Regions from separate parts of the Salinicoccus jeotgali genome, predicted to be linked through region 2. Evidence: predicted binding sites of a transcription regulator. Region 2 holds the regulator's gene; the other holds the start of a gene.
The links. Region 2 encodes Rex, which represses fermentation and respiration genes when NADH is low (regulators of the CRP and FNR family bind a similar motif). Its sites were predicted from a motif close to TTGTGAAATATTTCACAA; they were not measured.
Positions count from the first base shown of each region.

Region 1: the regulator Rex is predicted to act here: its motif matches at 6,305-6,322, upstream of ACZ43I_RS06955 (citrate synthase).

Region 1 is NZ_AP043830.1:1,376,990-1,392,315, reverse strand. It holds gene ACZ43I_RS06985 (acetyl-CoA carboxylase carboxyltransferase subunit alpha) at 1-463, shown strand, start outside; gene pfkA (6-phosphofructokinase) at 581-1,540, shown strand; gene pyk (pyruvate kinase) at 1,554-3,314, shown strand; gene ACZ43I_RS06970 (hypothetical protein) at 3,402-4,148, shown strand; gene ACZ43I_RS06965 (DUF485 domain-containing protein) at 4,337-4,648, shown strand; gene ACZ43I_RS06960 (solute symporter family protein) at 4,645-6,192, shown strand; gene ACZ43I_RS06955 (citrate synthase) at 6,426-7,541, shown strand; gene icd (NADP-dependent isocitrate dehydrogenase) at 7,582-8,847, shown strand; gene mdh (malate dehydrogenase) at 8,876-9,808, shown strand; gene ACZ43I_RS06940 (AbgT family transporter) at 9,900-11,477, shown strand; gene polA (DNA polymerase I) at 11,593-14,193, shown strand; gene mutM (bifunctional DNA-formamidopyrimidine glycosylase/DNA-(apurinic or apyrimidinic site) lyase) at 14,202-15,071, shown strand; gene coaE (dephospho-CoA kinase) at 15,076-15,326, shown strand, end outside.
Region 2 is NZ_AP043830.1:1,893,206-1,908,531, reverse strand. It holds rRNA gene ACZ43I_RS09840 (23S ribosomal RNA) at 1-2,084, shown strand, start outside; rRNA gene rrf (5S ribosomal RNA) at 2,174-2,288, shown strand; gene tsaE (tRNA (adenosine(37)-N6)-threonylcarbamoyltransferase complex ATPase subunit type 1 TsaE) at 2,392-2,859, shown strand; gene tsaB (tRNA (adenosine(37)-N6)-threonylcarbamoyltransferase complex dimerization subunit type 1 TsaB) at 2,840-3,493, shown strand; gene rimI (ribosomal protein S18-alanine N-acetyltransferase) at 3,499-3,924, shown strand; gene tsaD (tRNA (adenosine(37)-N6)-threonylcarbamoyltransferase complex transferase subunit TsaD) at 3,917-4,939, shown strand; gene ACZ43I_RS09810 (ABC-F family ATP-binding cassette domain-containing protein) at 5,227-7,143, opposite strand; gene ACZ43I_RS09805 (redox-sensing transcriptional repressor Rex) at 7,314-7,913, shown strand; gene ACZ43I_RS09800 (twin-arginine translocase TatA/TatE family subunit) at 7,933-8,163, shown strand; gene tatC (twin-arginine translocase subunit TatC) at 8,213-8,968, shown strand; gene ACZ43I_RS09790 (glycoside hydrolase family 32 protein) at 8,989-10,431, shown strand; gene ACZ43I_RS09785 (MurR/RpiR family transcriptional regulator) at 10,556-11,392, shown strand; gene ACZ43I_RS09780 (ICP22 family protein) at 11,605-12,477, shown strand; gene ACZ43I_RS09775 (IS1182 family transposase) at 12,720-14,429, shown strand; gene ACZ43I_RS09770 (M3 family oligoendopeptidase) at 14,396-15,326, opposite strand, start outside.

The DNA.
Region 1 (15,326 bases), 520 kb from region 2:
AGCTGCTGAAGAACGGGGACAGAGTGAATCGATCGCCCGCAATCTTGTCGAAATGGCAGGTCTCCATGTACCGGTAATAAGCGTCGTCATCGGAGAAGGTGGTTCAGGTGGAGCTTTGGGACTTGGGGTATGCAACCGTCTGATCATGCTGGAGAATGCGACATATTCTGTAATCTCACCAGAAGGTGCTGCGAGCATCCTGTTCAAGGATGCATCATTGAAGGAGATTGCTGCAGAATCGTTGAAGATAACAGCAGCCGATCTGAAATCGTTCGGCATAGCGGATGCAGTGATAGAAGAACCTCAAGGTGGTGCCCATAACGACAGGGACAAGGTATTTGAGAATCTCGATGGCATCCTGGAAGAACATCTGGCAGGACTCCTTGCACTTGATCGCGAAGAAATGGTGGCCGACCGCTACGATAAATATGTGAATATCGGAATATATGATGAACAGCTGTAATTTCATGCTGTTCATTTTTTTTGGTTTCATAAAACGGTTTCATCAACCTTAATGATGGATAAGGAATATAAGTTATGCTATTTTAAAAATAAGAGATTGTTTTAACGGAGGGAACCCATGAGGAAAATTGGAGTACTTACAAGTGGAGGCGATGCGCCCGGTATGAATGCTGCCATAAGGGCCGTCGTCAGAAAGAGTATATATGAAGGCATTGAAGTCTATGGTGTTTTCCAGGGCTATCAGGGCCTTGTCACTGATAATATCCATAAGCTGGAACTTGGGGATGTCGGTGACATCATCCAAAGAGGAGGGACGAAGCTCTACTCGGCCCGGTGCCCAGAATTCATTGAACCCGCTGTACGCAAAAAAGCCATCGAAAACCTTAAAGCTAAAGGAATAGATTCGCTTGTGGTCATAGGGGGAGATGGTTCCTACAGAGGTGCACAACGACTCGATGAAGAAGGCATCAAGACCATAGGAGTACCCGGTACCATCGATAATGACATCAATGGCACGGACTACACTATAGGGTTCGATACTGCCTTAAACACCATAATCGATGCCGTAGACAGGATCAGAGATACAGCAACCAGCCATGAGCGCACCTTCATTATAGAAGTGATGGGCAGGGATGCTGGAGACTTGGCGCTTTGGGCCGGAGTCGCCGGGGGCGCAGAGACCATACTCATTCCCGAATCCCCCTCTGACATGAAAGAAGTTGCAGAGCGGATTGAGTCGGGTATGAGCCGCGGTAAGAAACACTCGATCATTGTTGTAGCTGAAGGTGTCATGAGTGCGTCACAGTGTGCAGATGAGTTGCATAAGTATATAAACGTAGACACCCGTGAGAGTGTGCTTGGCCATATGCAGCGTGGAGGAAAACCGACCGGTCAAGATCGAGTGCTGGCTTCACGCCTTGGTGCTTTCGCTGTTGAGCTTCTTTTAGATGGTGTGCATGGAAAGGCGGTAGGCACTGAGCACAATAAACTGTCCGCAACCCGTTTTGATAAAGTGTTTGAAGAAAGTCATATGATAGATGAGGGTCTGTATAGACTTTCGAGAGAGTTATCCATTTAGGAGGAATCTAGTTATGCGCAACACTAAAATAGTATGTACAATCGGTCCTGCATCGGAATCACCGGAGATGCTTGAGAAATTGATAAAAGCTGGCATGAATATTGCACGATTGAATTTTTCACATGGTGATCATGATGAACATCGTGCCAGAATAAACAACATCAGAAAAGTTGCCGACAAATTGGATCGTACAGTAGGCATTCTACTCGATACAAAGGGACCTGAGATTCGTACCCACAGCATGGAGAATGGTGAAATTGAGCTGACGAAAGGGCAAAGCATCATAGTTTCTATGGAAGAAGTAGTGGGTACGCCAGAAAAGATCTCCATCACATACTCTGGCCTCATTGAAGATGTGGATAAAAAAGATCGCATCCTTCTTGATGATGGTTTGATAGAACTTAAAATTGAAAGCATCGACCGGGAGAATGGTGAAATCCATTGCCACGTCCTGAATGATGGTGTCCTCAAAAATAAAAAGGGTGTCAATGTGCCGGGCGTCTCTGTAAAAATGCCGGGCATCACTGATAAGGATCGGGAAGATATCATCTTTGGTATTGATGAAGGCGTCGATCTGATTGCAGCAAGCTTTATCCGCACGAACAGCGATGTTCTGGAAATACGCAAGTTGCTTGAAGAAAAGTCGGGCGAGCACATTGAAATCATCCCGAAGATCGAAAACCAGGAAGGCATCGACAATATAGACGATATACTCGAAGTGTCTGATGGACTTATGGTGGCGCGCGGGGATTTGGGTGTTGAAATTCCACCTGAGTCAGTACCTATGGTTCAAAAAGATCTGATCAGGAAATGTAATCACCTTGGTAAACCGGTCATCACTGCTACCCAGATGCTTGATTCTATGCAGCATAACCCACGCTGTACACGTGCGGAAGCCAGTGATGTGGCGAATGCCATATATGATGGTACAGATGCTGTAATGCTGAGCGGCGAAACAGCTGCTGGCGATTATCCTCTGGAAGCTGTCCAGACGATGGCGAGCATAGCTGTTTCGGCTGAAGATGCACAGGATTACAAAAAGTTACTTTCCACACGGACTAAGTCGCTGCAGACGAACTTGGTGACGGCAATTGGCGTGTCGGTCGCACACACTGCACTGAATCTAAATTGCCGTGCGATAGTAGCAGCCACAGAATCAGGGCACACAGCAAGGATGATATCAAAATATCGTCCTCATGCAGAAATCGTGGCAGTTACTCCGCACCATCATGTAGCCAGACAACTACAGCTTGTATGGGGCGTACACCCTGTAATCAAGGAAGGGAAGCGGGACACTGATGAACTTCTGAACATCTCTGTATCAGCAGCAATGGAAAAAGGTTTTGCAGAACAGGGAGATTTATTGATCATCACAGCAGGGGTTCCTGCAGGAGAAGCAGGTACCACGAATCTGATGAAACTCCACATTGTCGGAGATAAGCTGATCCGAGCTCAGGGCATAGGCAGGAGAAGCAGCGTCGGTGAAGTGATGTTCGCTGACTCTGCAGAAGCCTTAAAAGATAAAGATCTGGAAGGAAAAATCATCGTAACCCAATCTGTAGATGCTGATATGACACCTTATCTCGAAGAGGCTGCAGGTCTTGTCACCGTCGAAGGAGGACTCACTTCGCATGGTGCGATTGTTGGCCTGAATCTTGATCTGCCGACAATAGTCGGGGCGTCAGCCGCATACGAAGTATTGGAAGAGGGCGCAGTCGTCACAGTCGACTCAGAGCAGAACTGTATATTCGATGGACATGCTAATGTACTATAATCCAGTAAAAAGGCACTTTTTTTAAAGTGCCTTTTTATGTTGTAGTCACAGATGCTGCACAGTATAATATTAGATGAGGTGGCACATATGAAAAAAATGTTACTTATCATGCTCCTGTTTTTAACAGCGTGCACTAACGACGGGCCTGTGGATGACTCATCTGATGAAAATGCAGATCAGAGTGAAGAATCGACAGAGTCCGCTACAGAAGAACAACAGACGACTGAAGAGCCGGAAGAAGAAATGTCAGCAGCAGATATCATTAAAAATGCACAATCTGAAGAAAGTAAGGAAACGAGCTATGAAGAGCGGCAGACGACTACAATTTCCACAGAAGAAAGCCAGCATGTAATCCGTACAATAACCACCAGAAGCAAGCAGGATGAAATTAAAATCGAAGTTGATGATGGAACTGATATCAAGACCCATTACATCTTTGAGGGAGAACACTTCATCTATCAAAATGGCGACGTGGAAAGACAGGATGACGGACGTAATATTGAAGGCAGCAGCTATGGAGATTTAATCAGTCAGCTCGAGCCGTTCAAAGAAGGCACAGCCAAGCAACTCGAATCAGGTTATGAAATTCGTTATGAAGTAGAAGGTGAAGCCGGCGTAAAGCCCTTTATAAACGACGATCTGGAGTCGTCACTTGAAGCGGTGGATAACATCAATGGTCTTGTGCTACTGAAGTTCAATGAAGATTATCAGTACGAAAGTGCTGAATTGACACTTACTATGGAAATGGATGATCAAACCATTAATGTTTCATCAAATATCACAATGGACAAAATCGGGGAGATCAACGTGATAGAAAAACCAAAGGGAATGTAGTGGGGTAATTGGATAGATTTCAAACGGGAAAACCAGCCATACATCATTTAAATGATGCATGGCTGGCTTTTTTTATTTTCTATACCATCAATAGTTCGGAAGAGGAATATTTACAATAAAAATAGTTGTCGAAAAATTGACATATTTCTGTCAAATAAATACAATGTAGACTATAAGGGGGAATAGAAATGGCAAAAATCGATTACGCATTAATTGCTTCACAACCTGAATTTGAAGAACTGCTTAAGAAGCGGAACAGGTTCATTTTACCGATCAGCATCTTTTTCATCATCGCAACACTGCTTTTTCCGATACTGACAGGCTATACCACTCTGCTTAGCAACGAAGCATTCGGAAATATTTCATGGGCTTGGATCTACGCATTCTTCCTATTCATAATGGTCTGGACGCTGGTCACGATCTATATGAAGAAAGCCAAGGAATTCGACAGGGAAGCCGATGAGATAATCAGAAAGTATCGGGAGGGAAACTATAAATGAATCTGACCGTCATTATCATGTTCATTGTATTCGTTGGTTTAACGTTGGTGATTACATACTTCGCTTCGAAAAGGACGCAATCCACTAAAGATTTCTACACGGCAGGTGGGGGGCTGACTGGTTGGCAAAACGGTCTCGCAATCTCCGGAGACTACCTTTCAGCCGCTTCATTCCTTGGTATTGCAGGGGCGATTGCATTATGGGGGTTTGATGGATTTTTCTACAGTGTGGGCTATCTCACAGCTTATCTCGTTGTACTGTACATTGTTGCAGAACCGCTTAGAAACCTCGGGAAGTACACAGTTGCTGATATGATTGCTGCCCGGTTTGAACTTAAGAAGGTGCGCGCCTTCGCCGCGCTTTCTTCTATTACGATTGTCATCTTCTATATGCTCGCTCAACTTGTGGGGGCGGGAGCCTTGATTCAACTGCTGTTTGATATACCATACAGTGTGGCTGTCATAATAGTTGGCATAATGATGACGATTTATGTATTATTCGGTGGCATGACCGCAACAAGCTGGGTGCAGATGGTAAAGGCAATCTTGCTGATGGTTGGTACAGTCATCATTTCTGTACTCGTACTGTTGCAATTTAATTTTAATATTTTTACCATGTTCGGTGAAATGAAGAACATAACGGCACCAGAGCTTGAAGGCCCGTTCTTGAATCCTGGGTCTCAAGGCGGATCTCCTCTGAATAACGTGTCGCTTATCATCGCATTATTGTTCGGTACGGCCGGCCTCCCGCATATCCTCATGAGATTTTTTACAGTTAAAGACGCTAAGACAGCTCGTAGCTCAGTCATGTGGGCAACTTGGATCATCGGCATATTCTACATCTTGACGATATTCCTTGGATTTGGAGCTGCAGCGATGCTGACAAGGGAGGAAATCATCGCTGCGAACCCGGCAGGCAATATGGCTGCACCATTGCTAGCAGAAAAGCTCGGTGGCGATCTGCTCATGTCATTCGTGTCTGCAGTGGCATTCGCGACAATCCTCGCAGTAGTAGCTGGTCTTGTGCTGTCGGGGGCAAGTGCATTTGCGCATGATATCTATGGCCAAGTAATCAAAAAGGGCAACATAACAGATAAACAGCAGATGCTGGCAGCTAAAATTGCGGCCTTCAGTGTAAGTGTCCTGTCTATAATACTGGCGATCTTCGCCCAAAACCAAAACGTCGCATTTCTGGTTTCATTGGCATTCTGCGTGGCAGCAAGCGCCAACTTGCCGGTCATCATCTATACGATTTTTTGGAAGCGTTTTAATACGCAAGGGGCAATTACTGGAATTATAACAGGCCTTGCGGTATCTCTTATACTTGTTATCATGAGCCCGAATGTAATGGACCCTTCAGGCAATGCATTTATTTCAATGGAACCATTGTTCCCTCTGACGAATCCAGCAATCATCTCAGTACCAGCCGGATTTTTAGGTGCTTTCTTAGGCACTTTCCTCGGTAAAGCCGAATCACATGAAAAGTACCGCGAAGTGAAGGTTAAATCAGTGACAGGTATTGATACATCCGAAACGACACATTAATCATAAGATAAACTTATGCATATCAATAAGATAATTAACTGACCCTTATAAAAGCCTCAATTCAGCTGAATTGAGGCTTTTATTGTTAGTATAAGCGTCCTCTAGAAGGTTAATGGTATTAATTTCACAAAGGAATAAATGATACTGTATTATTCACAAAGTTCTTTAATTTGATATAATGGCAATAAGGCCGACTGGCTATACTAAGAATTAACTAGAAGGAGAATCGATATATGTCTGAGAAAAAAGGTTTAGAAGGTATAGTTGCAACCGAATCACGCATCAGTTCAATCATTGGTTCGCAGCTCACTTATTGCGGTTATGAAATCGATGACCTTGCAGAAAATGCACTATTTGAAGAAGTCGTATTCCTATTATGGAACGACAGATTGCCGAACCAGACTGAGCTTGATGATTTCCAGGCGAAATTATTTGATCATATGACGCTTAATCCTAGAATCTACACCCATTTCGAGGAATACGCAGCGGATAAGATCCATCCAATGGCAGGTCTGCGTACAGCATTGTCATATCTTTCTCACTTCGACGAGAATGCTGAAGACATGAGTGATGAAGCGAATCAGGAAAAAGCCATCCGTATCCAAGCTAAAGTGGCTTCACTCGTTGCAGCATTCTCAAGGATAAGAAGTGGCAAAGAAGTCGTCAAACCTAAAAAAGGACTTAATTACGCTGCAAATCTTCTGTATATGATGAAAGGCGAAGAGCCTAACAGTACAGAAGTCGAAGCAATGAATAAAGCCCTTGTGCTTCATGCAGACCACGAACTGAATGCATCAACATTTACGGCACGCGTATGCGTCGCGACCCTTTCAGATATGTATTCCGGCGTGACAGCTGCAGCTGGCGCACTCAAAGGACCACTTCATGGTGGAGCGAATGAACGCGTAATGAAGATGCTTGGTGAAATCGAGTCTCCTGAATCTGTAGAAGACTACTTGAAAGAGAAATTCGAAAATAAAGAGAAAATCATGGGAATGGGACACCGTGTCTATAAAGACGGCGACCCACGTGCAAAATATTTGAAAGAAATGTCCAGACAGTTGACTGAAGAAATCGGAGAGCCTGAACTCTACGAAAAATCCATAAAGATCGCAGAAGTTGTAGAACGTGAAAAGGGGCTTCTGCCAAACGTTGACTTCTTCAGCGCCTCGGTCTATCATGCGATGGGGATTGACCATGATTTATTCACGCCAATCTTTGCTGTCAGCCGCGTGTCCGGATGGATTGCACATATTCTGGAACAGTACGAAGACAACCGTCTGATCAGACCAAGAGCTGAATATGTTGGACAAACCGGCAAGAAATATGAAGCAATCGAGAAGCGCTAAAACAAATTTTCGAAATTATTAACCAGGAGGAATTTTATTTATGTCGAGTCAAAAAATCACAACAAACAACGGAATTCTGAACGTACCTGATAAGCCAATCATCCCATTTATAGAAGGGGACGGCATCGGACCGGATATTTGGAAAGCTGCTAACAAAGTACTCGATGCAGCAGTTGAAAAAGCATATGACGGTAAAAAAGCGATTGAATGGAAAGAAGTGTTGGCAGGTCAAAAAGCGTATGACAAGACCGGCGAATGGCTGCCACAGGAGACTTTGGATACAATCAATGAATACCTACTCGCAATCAAAGGCCCTCTCACGACACCAATCGGTGGCGGTATCCGTTCATTGAACGTTGCACTGAGACAAGAACTGGATCTGTTTACATGCCTCAGACCAGTAAGGTATTTTGAAGGTGTTCCATCTCCATTGAAGCGTCCTGAAGAGACGGACATGGTCATCTTCCGCGAAAACACAGAGGATATCTATGCAGGAATCGAATTCCAGGAAGGCACTGATGAAGCGAAGAAGGTAATCGACTTCCTTCAAGATGAGATGGGCGCTAAAAACATCCGCTTCCCAGAAACTTCAGGAATCGGAATCAAGCCAGTATCCAAAGAAGGTACTGAGAGATTGGTGCGTTCTGCCATCAACTATGCGATTGAAAACAATAGACCTTCTGTAACTCTTGTCCATAAAGGGAATATCATGAAGTTCACAGAAGGTGCATTTAAAGCTTGGGGCTATGCACTTGCTGAGCGTGAGTTCGGGGATAAGGTGTTCACATGGAATGCTTACGACAAGATCGTTGAGGAAGAAGGAAGAGAAGCAGCCGACAAAGCACAATCAGAGGCGGAAGCAGAAGGCAAAATCATCATCAAAGATGCAATCGCCGACATCTTCCTGCAGCAGATCCTTCTTCGTCCAAAAGATTTCGGTGTTGTAGCGACAATGAACCTAAACGGAGACTATATCTCTGATGCATTGGCAGCACAAGTTGGTGGAATCGGTATCGCTCCTGGTGCGAACATCAACTATGAAACAGGTCATGCAATCTTCGAAGCAACACACGGAACAGCACCTAAGTATGCCGGCTTGGACAAAGTCAACCCATCATCCGTCATCCTCTCAGGCGTTCTTATGCTTGAACATATAGGTTGGCAGGAAGCGGCAGACCTTGTAACAAAAGCTGTCGAGAAGACGATTGCATCTAAAGTCGTGACTTATGACTTCGCCCGCCTGATGGATGGTGCCAAGGAAGTTAAATGTTCCGAGTTTGCAGACGAACTTGTCAAAAATATGTAGTTGAAGCCACCTTTTAAGGGGGAATAGCATGAACAGGAAAAAAATATCAGTCATAGGCGCCGGGTTCACCGGCGCTACGACTGCCTTTATCGCAGCCTCTAAAGCGCTTGCAGATGTGGTTCTCGTCGATATTCCGCAAGCGGAAGATCCGACACGCGGCAAGGCACTTGATATGCAGGAAGCGACACCAGTTCTTGGAGTCGATGTAAATATCACCGGTACAAGTGATTATGCAGATACTAAAGATTCCGACATCGTCATTATTACAGCAGGTATTGCACGGAAGCCAGGGATGAGCCGGGACGATCTCATCAAGACTAACCAAAAAGTCATGAAAGCAGTGACACGGGAAATAGTCGAGCATTCACCGGACTGTACAATAATTGTGCTGACAAATCCTGTAGATGCTATGACGTATGCAGTTTATAAAGAGTCCGGTTTTCCAAAAAACCGGGTTATCGGTCAGTCGGGAGTACTCGATACTGCCCGTTTCCGGACGTTCATAGCTGAAGAACTGAATCTTTCCGTCAATGATGTACGCGGTTTTGTTCTTGGGGGACATGGAGACGACATGGTACCTTTGATTCGTTATTCTTCGGTTGGAGGTGTGCCACTGGAAAGTCTTATGGACAAAACCAAGATAGACGAAATCATCGAACGTACAAGAAAAGGCGGAGCTGAAATTGTAAACTTGTTGGGCAATGGTTCTGCCTATTATGCCCCTGCCGCCTCTTTAGTGGAAATGGCTGAAGCCATCCTCCATGATAAAAAGCGTGTGCTTCCATCCATTGTGTATCTGGACGGAGAATACGGCTACAGTGACATCTATCTTGGTGTACCGGCAGTGATAGGAACAAATGGTGTAGAGAAGATCATCGAGCTGGATTTATCAGAAGATGAAAAGAAACAACTGGATAAGTCCAGGGACTCAGTTGTGAATGTAATGAAATTGTTGAAATGAGATTTATGATTCTGTAATGGCATTAAACTGAAAAGATCACCTGACTAGGGGACCTTTTCAGTTTAGTGTATTTTGGGAGGAAATTTTGGGAATGGAAAATGGCAAAAAGAATAAAGGTTTTTTTCAGAAATTTCTTGATTTTGTAGAATGGCTCGGTAACAAACTCCCTCATCCCGTCACCCTGTTTGCGATACTCGCACTTCTTACGCTCGTTGCATCTGCAATCTTATCGGCGTTTGAAATTTCAGTGGAACATCCAGGAGAGAATCAAGAAACCGTTACCATCAATAACCTGCTGGATGGTGAAGGGATAAGTTACATATTCTCCAGCATGACTGATAACTTCATCAACTTTGCGCCGCTTGGGGTCGTTCTCATAACGATGCTTGGTATTGGTGTTGCTGAACGTTCAGGTCTGATAAGCGCAGCTTTACGTGGATTTGTATTGTCCATACCTAAGACCCTGATCACAGCAGGCCTTGTCTTTGCAGGTATCATGTCTTCACTTGCATCTGATGCAGGATATGTAGTGTTGCCGCCGCTTGGTGCAGTGTTGTACCTTGCCCTCGGAAGGCATCCACTAGCTGGTCTTGCGACTGCTTTTGCCGGGGTTTCCGCTGGATTCTCGGCCAACCTGCTTCTGAGTGGTACAGACGCAATGCTGGCTGAACTTTCTATTCAGGCAGCTTCCGTCATCGACCCGCAGTACGCCGATGGCATGAATGTTGCAATGAACTACTTCTTCATTGCGGCAAGTGTTTTCTTGTTGACTCTTGTAGGCTGGTTTGTTTCAGACAAGATTGTAGAACCTCGCTTGGGGACTTACAATGCTGAAGATGAGGATTCAACTGCCGTTACTGATACGGACGAAATGAATCCACTAAAACCAATCGAGAAAAAAGGATTGGCATGGGCAATCATTTCGATGATAGTAGGCGCGTTGCTTGCATTGCTTCTTGTCGTACTGCCAAATTCACCGATGCGTGGAGATGATGCAGTCGGATCCTATATGGATACAATCGTCCAATCGCCATTTATGAGTGACGGACTTGTACCGATCATCGCGATCCTCTTCTTTATACCGGGGCTTGTCTATGGCTTGATCACACGCTCAATCAAGAGCGATAAGGACGTAGCGAATCAGATGACTGAAACGATGGCATCGATGGGCATGTTCATCGTGTTGGCATTTACTGCCGGCCAGTTCGTCTCTTATTTCGCAGAATCCAATATGGGTCTTGTTATAGGTGTGTATGGAGCTGAGTTGCTGGAAACCCTCAAATTGACCGGGATTCCATTGATCGTAGGTTTCATGCTCGTCACAGCAATCGTCAACCTGTTCATAGGTAGTGCGAGTGCAAAATGGGCGATGATGGCTCCGATATTCGTACCGATCATGATGCAGCTTGGATATTCACCGGAGTTGACGACTATGGCGTACCGTGTTGCGGATTCATCGACAAACATCATCACACCTTTGATGACATACTTTGCGATCATCATTGCCTTTGCGCAGCAATATAACAAAAACGTGGGAATCGGGACATTGATTTCTGTCATGTTGCCTTATTCCATCTTCTTCTTTGTTACTTGGGCACTGATGCTGATCGTTTGGATGCTTCTCGGATTGCCGCTTGGACCAAACGCACCAATTGAATATACACCGTAAAAATAAAGGTACAGCATGAGCTGTACCTTTTTTCATGGATTAAGTTTGGATTGGAATGTATAATTCTTAATGAAGCAATGGTTTAATAAGACCATTGGAAGAGAGGGGTAATGGAATGGATAAGTTGATTCTGATAGATGGCAATAGTGTTGCCTTCAGGGCGTTCTATGGTCTGCCGCTCCTCAGTAACCAGAGCGGCCTGCATACGAATGCGATATTTGGTTATGCAAGACTGCTTGAAAAAATCATTACGGATGAAAAGCCTACCCATTTTCTGGTAGCCTTTGACGCCGGCAAATCTACTTTCAGGCATAAACAATATGAAGAATATAAAGGAGGAAGGCAGAAGACGCCTCCCGAGTTGGGTGAACAGCTGGCACCCATCAGGAGATTGATTGATGTCTATGGCATCAAACGTTACGAACTTGATGAATATGAAGCTGACGACATCATTGGTACCTTAAGCACTAAAGCCGATAAGGAAGGTCTGGAGACAATCATCATTACAGGGGACCGTGACCTTACACAGCTTGCCAGTGACCACACAACAATCTACTACACTAAAAAGGGGATATCCGACATAGACCGCTATACCCCGGCCTTCATCGAAGAACTATATGGTCTCAAGCCAGAGCAGATCATCGACCTTAAAGGCTTGATGGGCGACAAGTCGGACAATATACCTGGGGTTCCTGGAATTGGCGAAAAGACCGCACTCAAGTTGCTTAAAGAACACCATAGTGTGGAAGGTGTACTTGAGCATCTTGATGAAGTGAAAGGCAAGAAGCTTAAAGAAAACTTAACGGAATATCGGGAAGATGCTCTAATGAGTAAGGATCTGGCAACGATCTATAAAGAGGTTCCTATCGATTTCGATATTGGCAGCCTGAAGTTTGAACAGGACCGGGAAGAAGATAAATATGAACTGTTCAAAGAGTTGGAATTCGAATCCCTGCTAAAAAATATGGATGCAGCTGAAACAGAAGACAAAGTCGAATTCGAAGATGAACTAGTGGATTCGCTAGAAGAGTTGAGCGGTGATGTTTCATTCCATCTGGAAGTAAGGGCAGAAAATTATCTTGTCAATGCGCCTGTGTATCTTGCTGCAACAGATGGAACACATACATTCATAAAGCCGCTTAATGAACTGGAATCGTCATCAATTGAAGATTTCCTGACATCCAGGAATTCCATTAATGTATATGACATCAAGCGGCAAATGGGGCTGCTTAGGCATTTGGACATTCATTTCAAAGGGTTTGATTCCGACATCATGCTCGGCAGTTTTCTCCTGGATCCTTCCAAGAAGATTATTGATGTTGCGGAAACTGCTGCTGACTTCGCGATCAATATAGACAGCGATGACTATCATTACGGCAAAGGGAAGAAAGCTGTAACCCCGACCGGTGCAGAACATGAAAAGTTTCTTAATAGCAAGGTGATGGCCATCCATAAGGTCAGAGAACCGATGGAGGAATATTTGAGAAGAGATGAGATGCATGAACTCTGGGCAACACTTGAAATACCATTGGCTAAGGTCCTTGCTGATATGGAATATAGGGGCATCAAAGTAGATGCTTCTCGCCTTGAGGAAATGGAGAAGGACATACAGAAGCGGCTGGATGAAATCGAAAGTACCATATATGAGATGGCCGGAGAGTCGTTCAATATCAATTCGCCTAAACAGTTGGGGCATATTCTGTTTGAAAAACTGAATCTACCTGTCATCAAAAAAACTAAAACGGGCTATTCCACTGCAGTAGACGTTCTGGAACAGCTGCAGGATAAACATGAAATCATTGAGCATCTACTGCATTACCGTACCTTGGCCAAACTCCAATCCACATACGTGATTGGACTCCAGGGAGAAATTAAAGAAGACTCGAAGATCCACACTCGATTCAATCAGACACTGGCCCAAACAGGCAGGTTGTCGTCAGTTGAACCGAACCTTCAAAATATCCCGATAAGGATAGACGAAGGACGTAAGATCCGTAAAGCTTTCGTTCCAAAAGATGAAAATCATGTTCTGTTGGCTCTTGATTATTCACAGATTGAACTGAGGGTGCTTGCACACATTACTCAAGATGAAACGATGATCAATGCCTTTACAAGTGATACCGATATCCACACCAAAACTGCGATGGAAGTATTTAAAGTCGATAAAGAGGATGTTACGCAGAACATGAGGCGAAATGCGAAAGCGGTGAATTTTGGCATCGTCTATGGCATAAGTGACTATGGATTGAGTCAAAACCTTGGCATCACCCGTAAAGAAGCCAAAACCTTCATTGATAATTACCTGAATTCATTCCCGCAGGTCAAGGCGTTCATGAAGTCGATCATACAAGATGCCAAACGTGATGGTTATGTGAAGACAATGCTCAATCGCAGAAGATATATACCTGATATCCATAGCAAGAACTTCAATGCACGAAGCTTTGCAGAACGCACTGCAATGAACTCCCCAATCCAGGGTACAGCAGCCGATATAATAAAATTGGCAATGGTAGAATATGACAGATCTGAAGAAGCGAAAAAATATGATGCAAAACTGCTGCTTCAAATCCACGATGAACTGATTTTCGATGTTCCAAAAGATGAAGTGGAAGATTTCATCTCAATTATTCGGCGCATTATGGAGAATGCGATTGAACTCAGTGTACCGCTCAATGTGGATTATGGTTATGGCAGTGATTGGTATCAAGTGAAGTAGGTGGTAGAATGCCTGAATTACCAGAAGTGGAATTGGTTAAGCGTTCTCTAGAACGAACGGTAGAAGAGAAGGGAATCGGTGCCATGTCTTTTTCTGACCATATATATAAAGGACATGAGGTTGGCCGAAGAACCATAATAAAAGAAGATCTTGAATCATTTAAAAAGAAAATCGATGGAGGCCGTATTAAAAAGGTGGGAAGACGCGGGAAATATCTATACTTCATCATGGAAAAAGATGGGGACGTCTTCCATCTGATTTCCCACCTCGGCATGTCGGGTGCTTTCTTTGTGGCCGACTCGATAGAACAGATCAAAGACTTGAACTACCGTAGGCATTGGCAAGTGTCCATGCCGCTGTCAGATGGGCAGTCCCTTGTCTACAGTGATATCAGACGTTTTGGGGAAATGTCGACCATTAAAAGGATAAATGACTTTCCTCCCTTTAAAAGGATGGCCCTAGAGTATACGCATCCGGATAGTCTTGCTGAATTCATTGAAAAAATCAAAGATCCCAGCAGAAGCAATAAAGCGATCAAAGCGTTGATAATGGATAGCACGATCATACCAGGTGTCGGCAACATCTATGCTTCAGAAGCATTGTTCATGTCAGGGATCTCCCCTGTGCGGAAGGCGGGGAATATTTCAGTTGAACGGTTAACGAAGCTGCACCAGGCGATTGTTGAAGTGTTTGAGCTGTCATTGAGCCGAGGTGGTTCCACAATTTCGGATTATAGAGGGATATCCGGGGAGAGGGGCAGCATGCAGGACCGGTTTAAAGTCTACCAGAAGAAGGTATGCCCGGACTGTGAAGCGCCCCTCAAAACAAAGACTATAGCAGGAAGAAATACATTTTATTGTACAAATTGTCAGAGGTGATCCAATGAACTACATTATCGGTCTGACCGGAGGCATTGCCAGCGGCAAGTCGACCGCTTCAGAATATATTCAATCAAAAGGCTATCCGGTACTTGATGCGGATATTTATGCCAAAAAAGCGACTGCACAAAATGGCCCTGCCTATAAAGGGATACTCGACCACTTCGGGGAGGACATTGCAAGGTCGGACGGGGAAATAGACAGAAGGAAGTTGGGTGCAATCATTTTCAATGATCCAGAAGAACGGCAAATATT
Region 2 (15,326 bases):
GGGTAGCGGAGAAATTCCAATCGAACCTGGAGATAGCTGGTTCTCTCCGAAATATATTTAGGTATAGCCTCGTGTTAGCATCGTGGAGGTAGAGCACTGTTTGGACGAGGGGCCCATCCCGGGTTACCGAATTCAGACAAACTCCGAATGCCACCTATGTGATGCACGGGAGTCAGACAGCGGGTGATAAGGTCCGTTGTCGAGAGGGAAACAGCCCAGACCACCAGTTAAGGTCCCAAAATATATGTTGAGTGGAAAAGGATGTGGCGTTGCACAGACAACTAGCATGTTGGCTTAGAAGCAGCCATCATTTAAAGAGTGCGTAATAGCTCACTAGTCAAGTGACGCTGCGCCGAAAATGTACCGGGGCTAAACATATTACCGAAACTGTGGATCAATTATATTGATGGTAGGAGAGCGTTCCGATTGCACAGAAGCATGATCGTGAGGACATGTGGAGCGATCGGAAGTGAGAATGCCGGTGTGAGTAGCGAAAGACGGGTGAGAATCCCGTCCACCGAACGACTAAGGTTTCCAGAGGAAGGCTCGTCCGCTCTGGGTTAGTCGGGACCTAAGCCGAGGCGAAACTGCGTAGGCGATGGATAACAGGTAGAAATTCCTGTACCGGTGATGTGTGTTTGAGCGATGTGGTGACGCAGGAGGAGAAGCAGAGCGTGCGGAAGGAAGTGCACGTCCAAGCATCGAGTCGTCAGGGTAGGCAAATCCGCCCTGTGTAACGACGAGATGTGATGGGGAGCCGAAAATAGTAGGCGAAGCTGTGGGTTCACACTGCCAAGAAAACCCGCTAGTGAATACATTACCGCCCGTACCGCAAACCGACACAGGTAGTTGGGAAGAGAATTCTAAGGTGAGCGAGCGAACTCTCGTTAAGGAACTCGGCAAAATGACCCCGTAACTTCGGGAGAAGGGGTGCTCATGAAAATGAGCCGCAGTGAATAGGCCCAAGCGACTGTTTATCAAAAACACAGGTCTCTGCCAAACCGAAAGGTGACGTATAGGGGCTGACGCCTGCCCGGTGCTGGAAGGTTAAGAGGAGCGCTCAGCGTAAGCGAAGGTGCGAATCGAAGCCCCAGTAAACGGCGGCCGTAACTATAACGGTCCTAAGGTAGCGAAATTCCTTGTCAGGTAAGTTCTGACCCGCACGAAAGGCGTAACGATTTGGGCACTGTCTCAACGAGAGGCTCGGTGAAATCATAGTACCTGTGAAGATGCAGGTTACCCGCGACAGGACGGAAAGACCCCGTGGAGCTTTACTGTAGCCTGATATTGAACCTCGACCTCACTTGTACAGGATAGGTGGGAGCCGTTGATGCGTGGACGCCAGTCTACGTGGAGGCACTGGTGGGATACCACCCTGGTGATGTTGAGATTCTAACCCGCACCCGTAATCCGGGTGGGAGACAGTGTCAGGTGGACAGTTTGACTGGGGCGGTCGCCTCCTAAAGAGTAACGGAGGCGCTCAAAGGTTCCCTCAGAATGGTTGGAAATCATTCATAGAGTGTAAAGGTATAAGGGAGCTTGACTGCGAGACAGACACGTCGAGCAGGGTCGAAAGACGGACTTAGTGATCCGGTGGTTCCGCATGGAAGGGCCATCGCTCAACGGATAAAAGCTACCCCGGGGATAACAGGCTTATCTCCCCCAAGAGTTCACATCGACGGGGAGGTTTGGCACCTCGATGTCGGCTCATCGCATCCTGGGGCTGTAGTCGGTCCCAAGGGTTGGGCTGTTCGCCCATTAAAGCGGTACGCGAGCTGGGTTCAGAACGTCGTGAGACAGTTCGGTCCCTATCCGTCGTGGGCGTAGGAAATTTGAGAGGCGCTGTCCTTAGTACGAGAGGACCGGGATGGACATACCACTGGTGTACCAGTTGTCGTGCCAACGGCATCGCTGGGTAGCTATGTATGGTCGGGATAAGTGCTGAAAGCATCTAAGCATGAAGCCCCCCTCAAGATGAGATTTCCCCATTAGATCCCTCAGAGATGATGAGGTAGATAGGTTCGGCGTGTAAGTGTGGCGACACATTGAGCGGACGAATACTAATCGATCGATGACTTATTCAAATGAAGAAAACCGTGTATGGTTTACTACGCAAACGCATTGCTTCTATCCGGTTTTGAATGTCCAAGGGGCATTCAAGCATGCCATATTGTCCGGTGGCAATCGCGGAGAGGCCCCACCTGTTCCCATGCCGAACACAGCAGTTAAGCTCTCCAGCGCCGATGGTAGTTGGACTGACGTCCCGTGAGAGTAGGACGCCGCCGGGCAGTATGTACATAATTACATTATGGATGCGATGAGCCGCATTGAGACCTTTATAGGTCTCTTTTTTTGTATAATGAAGATATAATCAAGGTAGGTGGTTGAATAATGGAATTCAGTATTGAAGTCACTGGTTTAACGGAAACTGAGAAACTGGCTAAAAATTTAACGAAGTATATAATGAATGGGACCGTCATTCTCCTCTCCGGTGACCTCGGTGCTGGAAAGACCACTTTCACCCAGTTCATGGGGGTGCATTTAGATGTGAAACGCAGAATGAGTTCTCCGACTTTCAATATCATAAAAAGTTATCAGGGGAAATTCACAGTGCACCACATGGATTGTTATCGACTCGAAGGCAGTGACGAAGACATGGGGTTCGATGAATACTTCAATGGTGAAGATGTTGCGATCATCGAATGGCCTGAGTTCATTCAAGATTTTCTGCCACCTGAGTACCTGGATATTAACATAGAATACCTCAGTGAAGATGCTCGCCTTTATCATTTTAAGGCATATGGGGAACATTACATTAAACTATTGGAGGACCTTGAAGATGATTACGCTAATGATTGATACTTCAAATAGACCTTTATCTGCAGCCATTAATGAAGATGGCCGTATGGTCGCTGAAATAAATACGACGGTTAAAAAAACCCATTCAGCAACAATTATGGTGCATATCAATCATTTGCTTGAATCTTCAGGCTATAAGCGCAGTGACATCGATCGAATTGTAGTAGCACGGGGTCCAGGTTCCTATACTGGAGTAAGAATTGGCGTGACCATTGCGAAAACATTGGCTCAGGCTCTTGGAATAGAGTTGTACTCCGTCTCTTCCCTCGCTGTCATAGCTGCTTCTAGTGGTGCCAAGGGCAATGTTCTGCCGATGTTCGATGGAAGGCGGGGGAACGTCTACAGCGGATTGTATCATGTATCTGAGCATATCAAAGAAGTTGAAGCAGCAGGATATAAATCCTTAGAGACTGTTTATGAAGAAATGAAGAAATATGAAGAAGTTTGCTTATTGGCTGATGGAAACGAAGCCTTCACTGAAAACTTGCCTGAATATACGCATACTGTACCACGCATTACCACAGTCGAACAGTATCCTGAAATTCTCAGAAGAGAAGATATTCATGAGATGGTTCCCGAATACCTAAAAATATCGGAGGCTGAGAAAAATTGGATGAATCAGCAGCAATCATAAGAAAGATGACTCTAGACGACGTAAAAACTGTGTACACTATAGAATGTGCTTCATTTCCTAATACATCCTGGAGTATTGAGGCTTTCAGGCGTGAATTGACGGCAAATGAATTTGCTACATATTTCGTCATAGAACATCGTGGTGAAATAGTAGGTTATTGCGGCACTTGGATCATCATTGATCAGAGTCAAATCACAACAATAGCCATCGATAGAGGAATGCGCGGACATGGTTACGGTAAAGCCCTTTTGCAACACGCTAAAACATATGCCAAAAAATCCGCCGAAATTCTATCGCTCGAAGTGAGCGTGGATAATGAACGCGCAATGATCTTATATGAGAATGAAGGTTTCAAATATGGAGGCATCCGGAAGGACTATTATGGTCCAGGCAAGGATGCCCACGTGATGTGGGTGAATTTGAATGAATGAAGATGTAGTCATCTTAAGTATCGAGACAAGTTGTGACGAAACAGCGTGCAGTGTGATACGGAATGGTAATGAAGTGCTATCCAATATAGTAGTCAGCCAAATCGATAGCCATAAAAGATTTGGTGGCGTTGTGCCTGAGGTGGCTTCCAGACACCATGTGGAAACCATTACCGTAGTAATTGAAGAAGCGCTTGAAGCAGCACATATGGCGCCTGCAGACCTATCTGCTGTTGCTGTTACGGAAGGGCCAGGATTGATAGGGGCATTGCTCATCGGCATCAATGCAGCTAAAGCATTTAGTTTTGCTCATGATCTACCCCTTATCCCTGTTCATCATATTGCAGGTCATGTATACGCCAACCAATTGGATGAAGAACTGAACTTTCCGTTGGTGGCACTCATCGTTTCAGGAGGGCATACAGAACTGATTTATATGAAAAGCCATCTGTCTTTTGAGGTCATCGGCGAGACGCGTGATGATGCAGTGGGGGAAGCCTACGATAAAGTTGCGCGGGTCATAGGCTTGCCTTACCCCGGTGGACCGCATGTCGACCGCCTCAGCAAAGAAGGGCATGACATCTATGAATTCCCACGGGCTTATCTTGAGCCGGAGAGTTACGATTTCAGTTTCAGCGGCGTGAAATCGTCGGTCATCAACACGCTTCACAACCAGAGGCAAAAAGGTCAGGAAGTGAATGCAGCGGACGTAGCAAAGAGTTTTCAGGAAAGTGTCGTAGAAGTATTGACTGTCAAGACTTTGAGGGCAGTAAAAGATTATGGAGTGAAAAATCTGATAGTAGCTGGTGGTGTCGCAGCCAATAGTGGTCTGCGTGCGAGTTTTGAAGAGAAGTGCCAAGATGAGGGTATAAAGTTAAGTGTGCCACAGTTAAAGTACTGTACAGATAATGCAGCGATGATTGGGGCTGTAGCTTATCACCTCTATAATAAGGGTGCCTTCGGAACTTTAGGGCTAAATGGCCGCAATACGATCGATATAGAAGAATATACAATGTAAAAAACCTATATGGATATTTATCCATATAGGTTTTTTTCTGTAAACATGTTTTGTCAATACGGAACGTTTGTTTTATCCACGGTTGTGGATAACTTGTTGATGAAAATGGCATAACCACTAATATCAAGCACATAATTGTGGGTATATTTGTGGTTAAGTAGTTCTTAATAGTTATCAACACTGTGGATAACTATGTGGAGGAACTGGTATAAAAGCATTTAGGCTGTGTACAATATCGTGGGTAAAAGGATTACGTATAAAGCCAGAGAATGACGAACATACGTTCATCATTCCATTGCTTCCAATGATTCTGATAATGAAGCCCACTCTTCCATAAGACGTTCGAGTGCCGCTTCCGAGTCATTCAATTGCTTATTGAACTCCGCTGCCTTTTCATAATCTCCATAAACTTCCGGCAAGGCGAGTGTCTCTTCAATTGATTCAATTTCAGCTTCTTTCTCTTGTATCTCTTTTTCAGTTTTAGTTATACTCTTTTTGGTTTTTTGAATCTCATTTCGCCTTTGCTTGTGCGCTTCATAACTGTTTGTGTTCTTTACTTCTTTATCTTCCTGCTCGATTTTTATCTGCATTGCCGCTTGTTCTTCTTTTTTATGCTGATAATAACTGTAGTCGCCATTATATATATCAGTGTGCTGATCGCCCATTTCTACAATTTTATTGGCAATGCGGTTGATGAAATAGCGGTCGTGCGAAACGAACAGTAGGGTGCCGGGGAAATTGTGCAATGATTGCTCCAAGACTTCCTTGCTGTCTATATCCAAGTGGTTCGTCGGCTCATCAAGTATGAGCAGATTATTTTTTTCAAGCATCAATTTAGCCAACTGTATGCGGGCCTTTTCGCCACCACTCAAATCATTGATCTGTTTCATGACCTCATCCTGGGTGAACAGGAAACGTCCCAACACTTTGCGTACATCGCTTTCGTTCATATTCGGATATTCATGCCATAATTCTTCAAGTACACTTCTACCGGAAGTGAATTCTGCCTGTTTCTGATCATAATAACCAATCGATATGTTGGCTCCATAAATGATTTCCCCATCATGTTGTGATAATTTTTTGGCAATCGTCTTGACCAGAGTTGATTTTCCGATACCGTTTGGACCAATGATGGCGAGACGGTCGCCTTTATCGATGTTCAGATTGATATGACTGTTTAAAGTCTCTTCGTATCCTATGGCCAGATCTTTGATTCTGAGCACATCATTGCCGCTTTCTCGTCTGATATCGAATGAGAAGTCTGCACTTTTCGTGTCCATCCTAGGCATATTAATACGTTCCATGCTTTCCAGTTTTTTTCGGCGACTCTTCGCCATATTGCTTGTTGAAGCACGGGCAATATTCTTTTCCACAAAAGTTTCGAGCTCTTTAATTTCCTTTTGCTGGTGTTCAAAGGCCTTCATATGCAGTGCATGATTTTTTTCTTTTTCTTTTACATAACCCGAGTAGTCGGTGTGGTAGAGGGTGCCCCTATGCATCTCGACTTCATATATCTTGTCGACAGTACGGTCTAAGAAGTAGCGGTCATGACTGATTATGGCAATAGCGCCCGAGAAGCTGTTAAGATACTGCTCGAGCCACGCGACGGTATCCATGTCCAAATGGTTGGTGGGTTCATCCAGGAGCAGCAGATCAGGCTTGGATAGGAGCATCTGGCCAAGTGCAAGACGTGTCTTTTGACCACCGGAGAAAGCTTCTACGCTTCTGTAGAGGTCCTCAGGCATGAACCCGAGACCGGTCAGAACTGTCTTTACTTCCGAATCTATCGTATATCCACCTTCAGCTTCGAAAATATTCTGCACTTTCTCGTATCTATCGAGCTGGTCTTGATAGTCTGGATCATCATAGTCATGTACAGCAAGCCATTCGGCGATTTTCTCCATTTCCTTCCCGGTCTCAAGCAACCTCGAGAAAGGGCGGAGCATTTCCTCTCTGACATTATGTGTAGACTCAAGTGTCATCTGTTGTGTCAGATATCCTATTGAAATGCCTTTTGGACTGGTGATCTGTCCTTCATCAATACTCATTTCACCAGCCATCATCTTCATCAAAGTTGTTTTTCCGGCACCATTCTTACCGACGATGCCGATTGTCTGTCCTGTTTTAATTTCCAGGTTCATATTTTCAAAAATCATATCTGTACCGAAAGATTTTTTTATGTTCCCTAATTGCATCACTATCATCATAAATCCCTCACTTTCCTCAAGTTTACAATATATAGCGTAAAAAAACGATGAAATCAGGTGACTCTTATGGGACTATAGGCGTGCAATTATGATATAATATATCAACAAAGTGCAATAAAAGAGGTGTACGAGATTTGAATAACAAAAAGAAAATCCCGAATGCAACGATGAAGCGCTTACCCCTGTACTACAGATTCTTCAAAAACTCCGAAAAATCAGGGGTGGATCGGGTTTCTTCACGGGAGATCAGTGAAGCACTGGATATAGATTCAGCAACAATTCGGCGGGATTTCTCCTATTTTGGTGAACTTGGCCGAAAAGGTTACGGATATAACGTCAAAAGCCTGTTGAAATTCTTTATGGAACATATCCAAGGTAATCAAAAGAGAAATGTCGCCATCATCGGTGCAGGTAACTTGGGTAGTGCATTATTGAACTATAAATTCAGCAACATAAATGATAGAATGAACGTAGTTGCTGCATTTGACAACAACAGCAGCATTGTCGGAACAACAATCAATGATACAATGGTCCACCACTCGGATGAAATTGAAAAAATGGCTAAAGATCATGGCATAGATGTGGCAATCCTTACACTGCCTGCAGAAGTCAGCCAGGAGATGGCTGAGCGTCTTGAAGCGGCCGGAATCAAAGGCATTCTTAATTTCACACCGATGAGGCTGGATGTAAGCGATGGAATCTATGTACACAATATAGATTTGAGTGTCGAATTGCAGGCACTGTTCTTTTATATGAAACATATCTAGGAGGGATACTGTGCTCGAAATGTTCATACCGACTACACTGATGGTAGTAACGCCAACGAGTATGATTGTAATTGCGGTTGTAGCGCTCATCATATTCGGACCTAAGAAACTGCCCCAATTCGGAAAAGCCATGGGTTCCACATTGAAGGAATTCAAAGATGCAACAAAGGGCCTTGCTACAGATGATGATGACGATGACGACGAAGAAGAGAAGAAGAAAAACCAGAAGAAAATCGAATCTGAAGTATAAAGGTCTTGAGGTGGCGGAAGCCGCCTTTTTTTAAAGAGGTGGAAAATCGATGAATGAATTGGAAAAGAAGGAAATCACTGAGCATCTTGATGAATTGCGCAGACGGCTTATGATTGTCATATATTTTTTTGCAGGCGCAATGCTGGTCGGCTTTTTCCTTTCCAAACCGTTAATATATCAGGTTCAGGAAGCACCATGGACCGAATCCATACAGATGCACGCATTCCAAGTGACCGATCCGCTCAAAATATATCTGATGGTCATCATGATCATCGGTTTTGTAATCGTACTCCCGGTAATACTGTATCAGATATGGGCATTTGTCTCTCCGGGTCTCTACAGCAATGAGAGGAAGCTGACACTATCATACATTCCAATCGTCATGCTGCTCATGCTGCTTGGAATGGCCTTCAGCTACTTCATACTTGTACCATATATTATACAATTCACCTTTGAACTGTCGGAGGATATGGGGATAGAGACAACAATCGGCATCAATCAATATTTTGGTTTCCTGTTCAGGACAGTCCTGCCATTCGGCCTGATCTTCCAAATGCCGATACTGGTACTTTTCCTGACTCAGCTGGGGTTGCTGACTCCAATGTTTTTGAAGAAGAACAGAAAGTATGCCTATTTCATCTTGTTGGTCGTAGCAGCTTTGATTGCGCCACCTGACTTGATGACCCATATCATGTTGACGATCCCGATGATCGTTTTGTATGAAATCAGTATCTATATTTCTAAAATTGGTTACCGCAGACATTTAAAGGCAGAGCAAAAAGCAATTGAAGAATCGTTGGACTAAGATTTGGGAGGTTTTTTGAGATGGCATTGGATTCAGATGGAAGGATGTTCAGCCATCCATCGGCTGATGGGCAGCTTGAGGCACACACCCCAAAAAAAGTATCAGATGAATGGCGACAGCATTATCATGTGCAACCCCCTCTAGGGAGCTTGGATGGCCTTGCAGGCCTTGTGGCGGATGCTGAAGGATATCAATTGTTCTATGAATGGACGCCCGTATATGGTCAGCGAACGAAATGTCTGTATCATCTTACATCGAAGGATATGGTGGCATTCGATGACCAGGGCGTCATAAAGATGTTGTCAGACGGTGATTCACCAGGGTCTGCGCTCGTTACCGACAATCAAGATGGACTACACCTTTTCTACACCGGCCTAAAATCGCGGAGGTGCATTCAGTATCACTCCATATTGGATGCCCAAAAAGAATTCAAGACGACCGAGGCCATCATAAAAGGAACACCTCAAGGCTATCTGCCGGTAATGAACGCGCCGTATGTATTTCACGAAGATAAATATCGCATGATGCTCGGGACTGGCACCGAGGATGAGTTTGGACGCATACTAGTCTTCAGCGGCGACAGCCCATCCTCTTTCCAATATGATGGACCTCTGGCTACGGAGCTTGATCAGTTCGGTTTCATGTGGACCCACCCTGAATACTTCAAGTTGGATGGCAAAGATGTATTACTCTTCAATGTGAAAGGTCTGGATAAGTATCAGAACAGCTATTGGAACATCTATCAATCGGGCTACCTTGTAGGGGATATTGATTTTAATGAATTACATATGACACATGGGGCGTTCCATGAACTGGACCACGGTTTCGACTTCTATGCTCCTAAAACCGTGATGTCTGAAGGGAAACGGCTGATAGTCGGTTGGATGGGGACAGAAGAAACGGACTATCCAACAAATGGTGAATGGGATCATTGTCTGACAATACCGAGGGAAGTGAGTGTCCGTGGTTCGCACCTGATACAGAAGCCTTTTGATGGGCTGTGTAACTATAGGACGAACGAACTGACCGCTGAAGGTTATTTTGATCATTATCCAAGAAAGATTAAAGACTTCTATGGCCACAGTTATGAATTGGTCCTCGATATACTAGAGAATAATGCAAACCGCATCCACATCGATTTGAGGGTGAGCAGGCGCGAACATACAAGTTTGATCTATGACAGCGAATCGCAGGTTTTGACACTGGACAGGACCTTCAGCGGCAAATTGCCTGGCAACGTTGATGGGACAACCCGGAAAGTCCAGCTCGAGGCCCCATTATCGCAGCTAGATATCTTTATGGACATCTCCAGCATAGAAGTGTTTGCCAACCACGGAGAAGCGGTGATGAGTGCGAGAATATTCCCTTCAAATGAATCTACAGGCGTAGAATTCTCGACTGAAATAGGAGGGTGTCATGTCAGGATGGCAAGATATGATATAAAGCCAACCAATGATAATTAACGCTTCGCCCTGCAGCATGAAACAAATTTTATTATTGGAAGATAAAAAGTTTCATTTCTTCTTATAATATTTTGATTATTTTGTTATCATTGGAAGTAACAAGGTAGGCGAGAGGGGAAAAACTATGTTTTCGGTATTAAGTCAGATTCGTAAGCGGTTTGAATACATGACACCTGTGGAGCAGCGCATTGCTAATTTTATGCTGGAAAATCCAGCCAAAGTCATCAATATGCCAGTCAAAGATATCGCTAAAAGCAGCAGTACGAGTGATGCTGCCATCGTCAGATTCTCAAAGCGTATAGGACTTGCAGGTATCAAGGAATTGAAAGTGGAACTAGCCAAAGAGTTACATACCCTTGAGAAAGAGAATATTTCAAGAGTGATCGATCTGGAAGAGGACACCCATCGCGAGATTTTCGATAAGGTCTTCAAGAACACCATCCAGGCACTCTATAATACCGAAAAGATAGTGGACCGCGATGCGATCAAGCAAGCGGCGGAACTATTTGCGAAATCCCGCAACACCTTCATATTCGGAGTAGGGGAGGCGGCGAGTGTCGGTACCGAGTTCGAACAGAATCTCCACCGCATAAATATCAATGCTTTCTTCACCACGGATAAATACTTCTGCATGACCCGGTTATCCAATGCAACTGAAGATGATGTACTATTCCTCATCACTTTATCCGGTAAGACCAGGGAAGTGGTAGAAGTGGTCAAACTCGCCAAAAAGTTGGGCATCAAGACCGTCATATTGACCCAGAACCACGCCTCGATCGCTAAGCGCAATTCAGATGTGGCAATAGAAATTACCGAGGAAGAGAACAATATTCAGTATATGAATATGACGAGCCGCATCGCACAGCTCGCGATATGTGATGTGCTATTCTTCTATACGTGCCGTCAATTGGGTTCGAAAGCTTATGAAACGATTATGAAGACATATGATATCACACACTAGCCCCTCATTGAGGGGCTTTTATTGTAGGAAAATTGAGATGGGGGAAGGACATCTGACTGCAACATATCTGCAATAATCTTTAAAATAAATCAGCCATTATTAAGGTTGTGTAACAAACTTCCATTTTTATAGCTGTCGATGCATTCTTCTAATATACTCGGTTTATGACATTAATCGTTCAGAGAACATAGAGGCGGTTTGGAGGCATTAAATTGATATATAGAACAATACGGCTCGGTATTTCATCACTTTTGATGATATCCACTCTATTTGCCATTAATATAAATACTGTCATGGAGGCAGAACAAGTAGAAGGAGATGCAGATGGAGGCCATGAAGCACCGTCTTCAGAGGAGGCACGCGGGCAGGAAGATATGATAAAAGATACCCCTGAGCAGGAAGGGGCACTACAAACGCCAGAAACACCTGCGATAGAGCCTGAAGAAGGGTTGCTGGTACAGACTGGTCCGGAACAGAGCCAGGAGGAAGCAATCCATAAGCAGGCAGCGAACGGCAACAAAGAAGCGGGCCCTGTCCCCGCATCAGAAGAAGAGACTGAAGAAACACAGAAAGACACTCCAGACATATCTGAGCCTTCCACGGGAGAAGCCCCTCCCATTGCCGATTCAATAGTGGAAGATGCTGAAGATATGATAGAAGAGCCAAAATCATCTTCAGATGAAACGGCTGCTCCAGAACCGCCTGGCGATGCAACGGAAAATACATTAGAGTCAACTGATATACCAGCATCCAGAACCTCGGAACAAGAAGAATCTGAAGTTGACGGGATCCCTGCTGTAGAAGAGAGGGAGGCTGTACAAAGTGAGATGGGAGAGGGCGACAATGCACCCTCCCCGAAGGATCCCTCCCATGACAGTACTGGAGAAACAGAACAGTATGATGAAAGCGCGCCTGCCAAGCAAAACATTACGGGAACTGCCTCAGCACCTAAGTTCTATCGTTATGACCATGGTGATATACTGGCCGGAATCACATTGCGGCCAGGTGCCTCAGACGAAGAATTGAACCTGTTGGATGAACGGGTCAACGAACTGATGTGCTCCAAAATCCTTAGGGCGGATTAAGCCCGGAATATCAAAATCTAAGAAATGCCAATAAAGTGAATGCACATAGATTATCTACACAACATTTGTATGAGAATAAAAAAATGAAACGGGGCTGGGACATAAGTCCCGATCCAAGCAGAATCCCCCGGGTTAAAATGAAAATTTTAACCCGGGGGATTCCTATGTATATAAATGAAAGACAAAACAAAAGGCACCCTTTATAATGTAAGTAACCACACAAACAGAAAAAGAGGTGCCTTATGTATAAAGATTATACCATGAACCAGCTGACACTGCCACTCGATTTGGCAGTCATCATACCCGAAGATGACATCGCCCTTGCCGTCAATGCATTGGTGGAAAGCATCCCAGAGACTGAATTTGCGCCCTTTGACCATGCCTTCGGTGCGACGTCGTACCATCCAAGAATGATGATGAAGATCATCCTCTGCAGCTACACACAATCGGTGACGTCCGGGCGCAAAATTGAAGCGCTGTTGACAGACAGCGTCCGGATGATGTGGCTGGCTCAAAACCAGACGCCCTCCTACCGGACCATCAACCGGTTCCGGGTGCATCCCCACATGGATGCGCTGATCCAGGAAGCGTTCATCCAGTTCAGGATGCAGCTGGAAGCCCAGGCGCTGATTGATACGGATGCGATTTTCATCGATGGTACGAAGCTCGAGGCCAATGCCAACAAATATACATTCGTCTTCCGGAGAAGTGTCGAGAAACACCAGGAGAAACTCCGCGCCCAATCGAAGCTGATGTATGAAACGCTGTATGAAGAGCAGATCGTGACGGCCCTCCTTGAAGAATCGGAAGCCATCGTGACGGCCGATCACCTGCACACGATGCACCAGGCGCTAGAGACGGTGGAAACGGATTTGACGGAGACCATCGAGGCGACGGAAACCGTGGAAAAAAGAAAAGCCCGCCGGTCTGAACGGTCCGTCATCCGAAAGACTAAAAAGAAATGTGCAGACCTGCGGGACCGGGAATTGAAATATACCCAACAATTGGAGATCCTCGGTGCCCGCAACAGCTACTCGAAGACCGACCCCGATGCGACATTCATGCGCATGAAGGAGGACCATATGCAGAATGGTCAGCTGAAAGCCGGCTACAACCTGCAGATTGCGACCAACAATCAATTCGTTTTAGGCTTTGACCTCTATCCCAACCCGACAGATACCCGGACCCTGCCGCCATTTCTCCATACGATGCTGGAACATTTCCAGCATCTGCCTGAAAAGATTGTGGCCGATGCCGGCTATGGCAGTGAATCCAATTATGAGATAATCATGGACGACTACGGCCGCACCGCGCTCATCCCCTATAATACATACCATAAGGAACAGAAGCAGAGGCACCAACCCGATGAAATGCATCCGGACAACTGGGTGTATGATGATGAGAATGATATGTACATCTGCCCGGACGGACGGCCCCTCCAGTTTGAACGCTATGCCGATCGGACCGACAAATATGGCTACACCCGGGCGTTTAAAATGTATGCATCAGCAGACTGTACCGGATGTCCCCTCCATGACATATGCATCAAAAGCGACAAGCAGACCACCAAGCGCATCCAAAAGAATATGAACCTGGACTACTTCAGAGCCCAGGTGAAAAAGCAGCTTTCAGTTGAAGGGCACCGCAACATCTATCAGCAGCGCAAGGTGGATGTTGAGACGGTTTTCGGCAATTTGAAGGCCAATTTGGCGTTCAGGCGATTTTCACTCCGCGGGAGACGCAAAGTGAAAATCGAAATCGGCCTCGCATTATTGGCCGGGAACCTCGGGAAGTTCAACCGAATGATGCGCACTGCTTTGGAAGCAGACACAAAAAATGGCGATCCATCCGCTTTATCGGGATGGATCGCCATTTTTCTTAGTGTTCAGGGGCCTTTATGTCCCAGCCCCGTTTCAATCTATAGTGCACTGTCATCAATCAAATTGAGGTAGTCTTGTGCTTCTTTAACGACTGATTGCAGGCAGCCATCTTCAAACGGCGAGATGAGATTTGCTTTTTCAACCAGTGCATTGAACGGTAATGAGCCACCGAGACGACACAGGTTGATGTAGTCGCTCCATGCGCTATCGAAGTCCTCATTGGCGCGCTTCCAGAACTGCATGGCACAGACTTGTGCCAAGGTGTAGTCGATATAGTAGAACGGGTCGCTGAAGACATGCCCCTGTTTATGCCAAAAAGCCCCGCTGGCAAGCGGCTCTATGCCATCGTAATCACGATGCGGCAAATACTTGTCCTCGAGTTTCTGCCATTCTTGTCGCCGTTCTTTAGGAGACAGTTCAGGATGCGCATAGACAATATGCTGGAATTCATCTATGGCAACTCCGTAAGGCAGGAAAGAAATGTTATCCGCCATATGCGTATATTTAAATTTATCAGTATCCTCCTTGAAGAACTGTTCCATCCACGGATATGTGAAATACTCCATGCTCATGGAATGGATCTCTGCAGATTCAAGAGTCGGGAACTGATACTCCGGCACCTCGAAGCCGCTTGACATATAGCTTTGGAACGCATGGCCCGCTTCGTGCGTCAAAACGGTCACATCATCAAGGGTGCCGTTGAAGTTGGAGAAGATGAAAGGGGAGGAGTAGTCTGGTATGAAAGTGCAGTACCCGCCGCCTTCTTTTCCTTTTTTGGCCTCAACATCAAACAATTCGCGCTGTCTCATGAATTTAAAGAATTCACCAGTTTCCTTGGATAATTCAAGATACATATTTTCGCCCGCCTGCAGGATATCTTCAGTGTCCCCCTTGGGCACAGCATTACCGGTCGTAAAGTCGAATGATTCGTCGTATATCTTCAGTTTCTCGACACCGATCCGCCTGCGC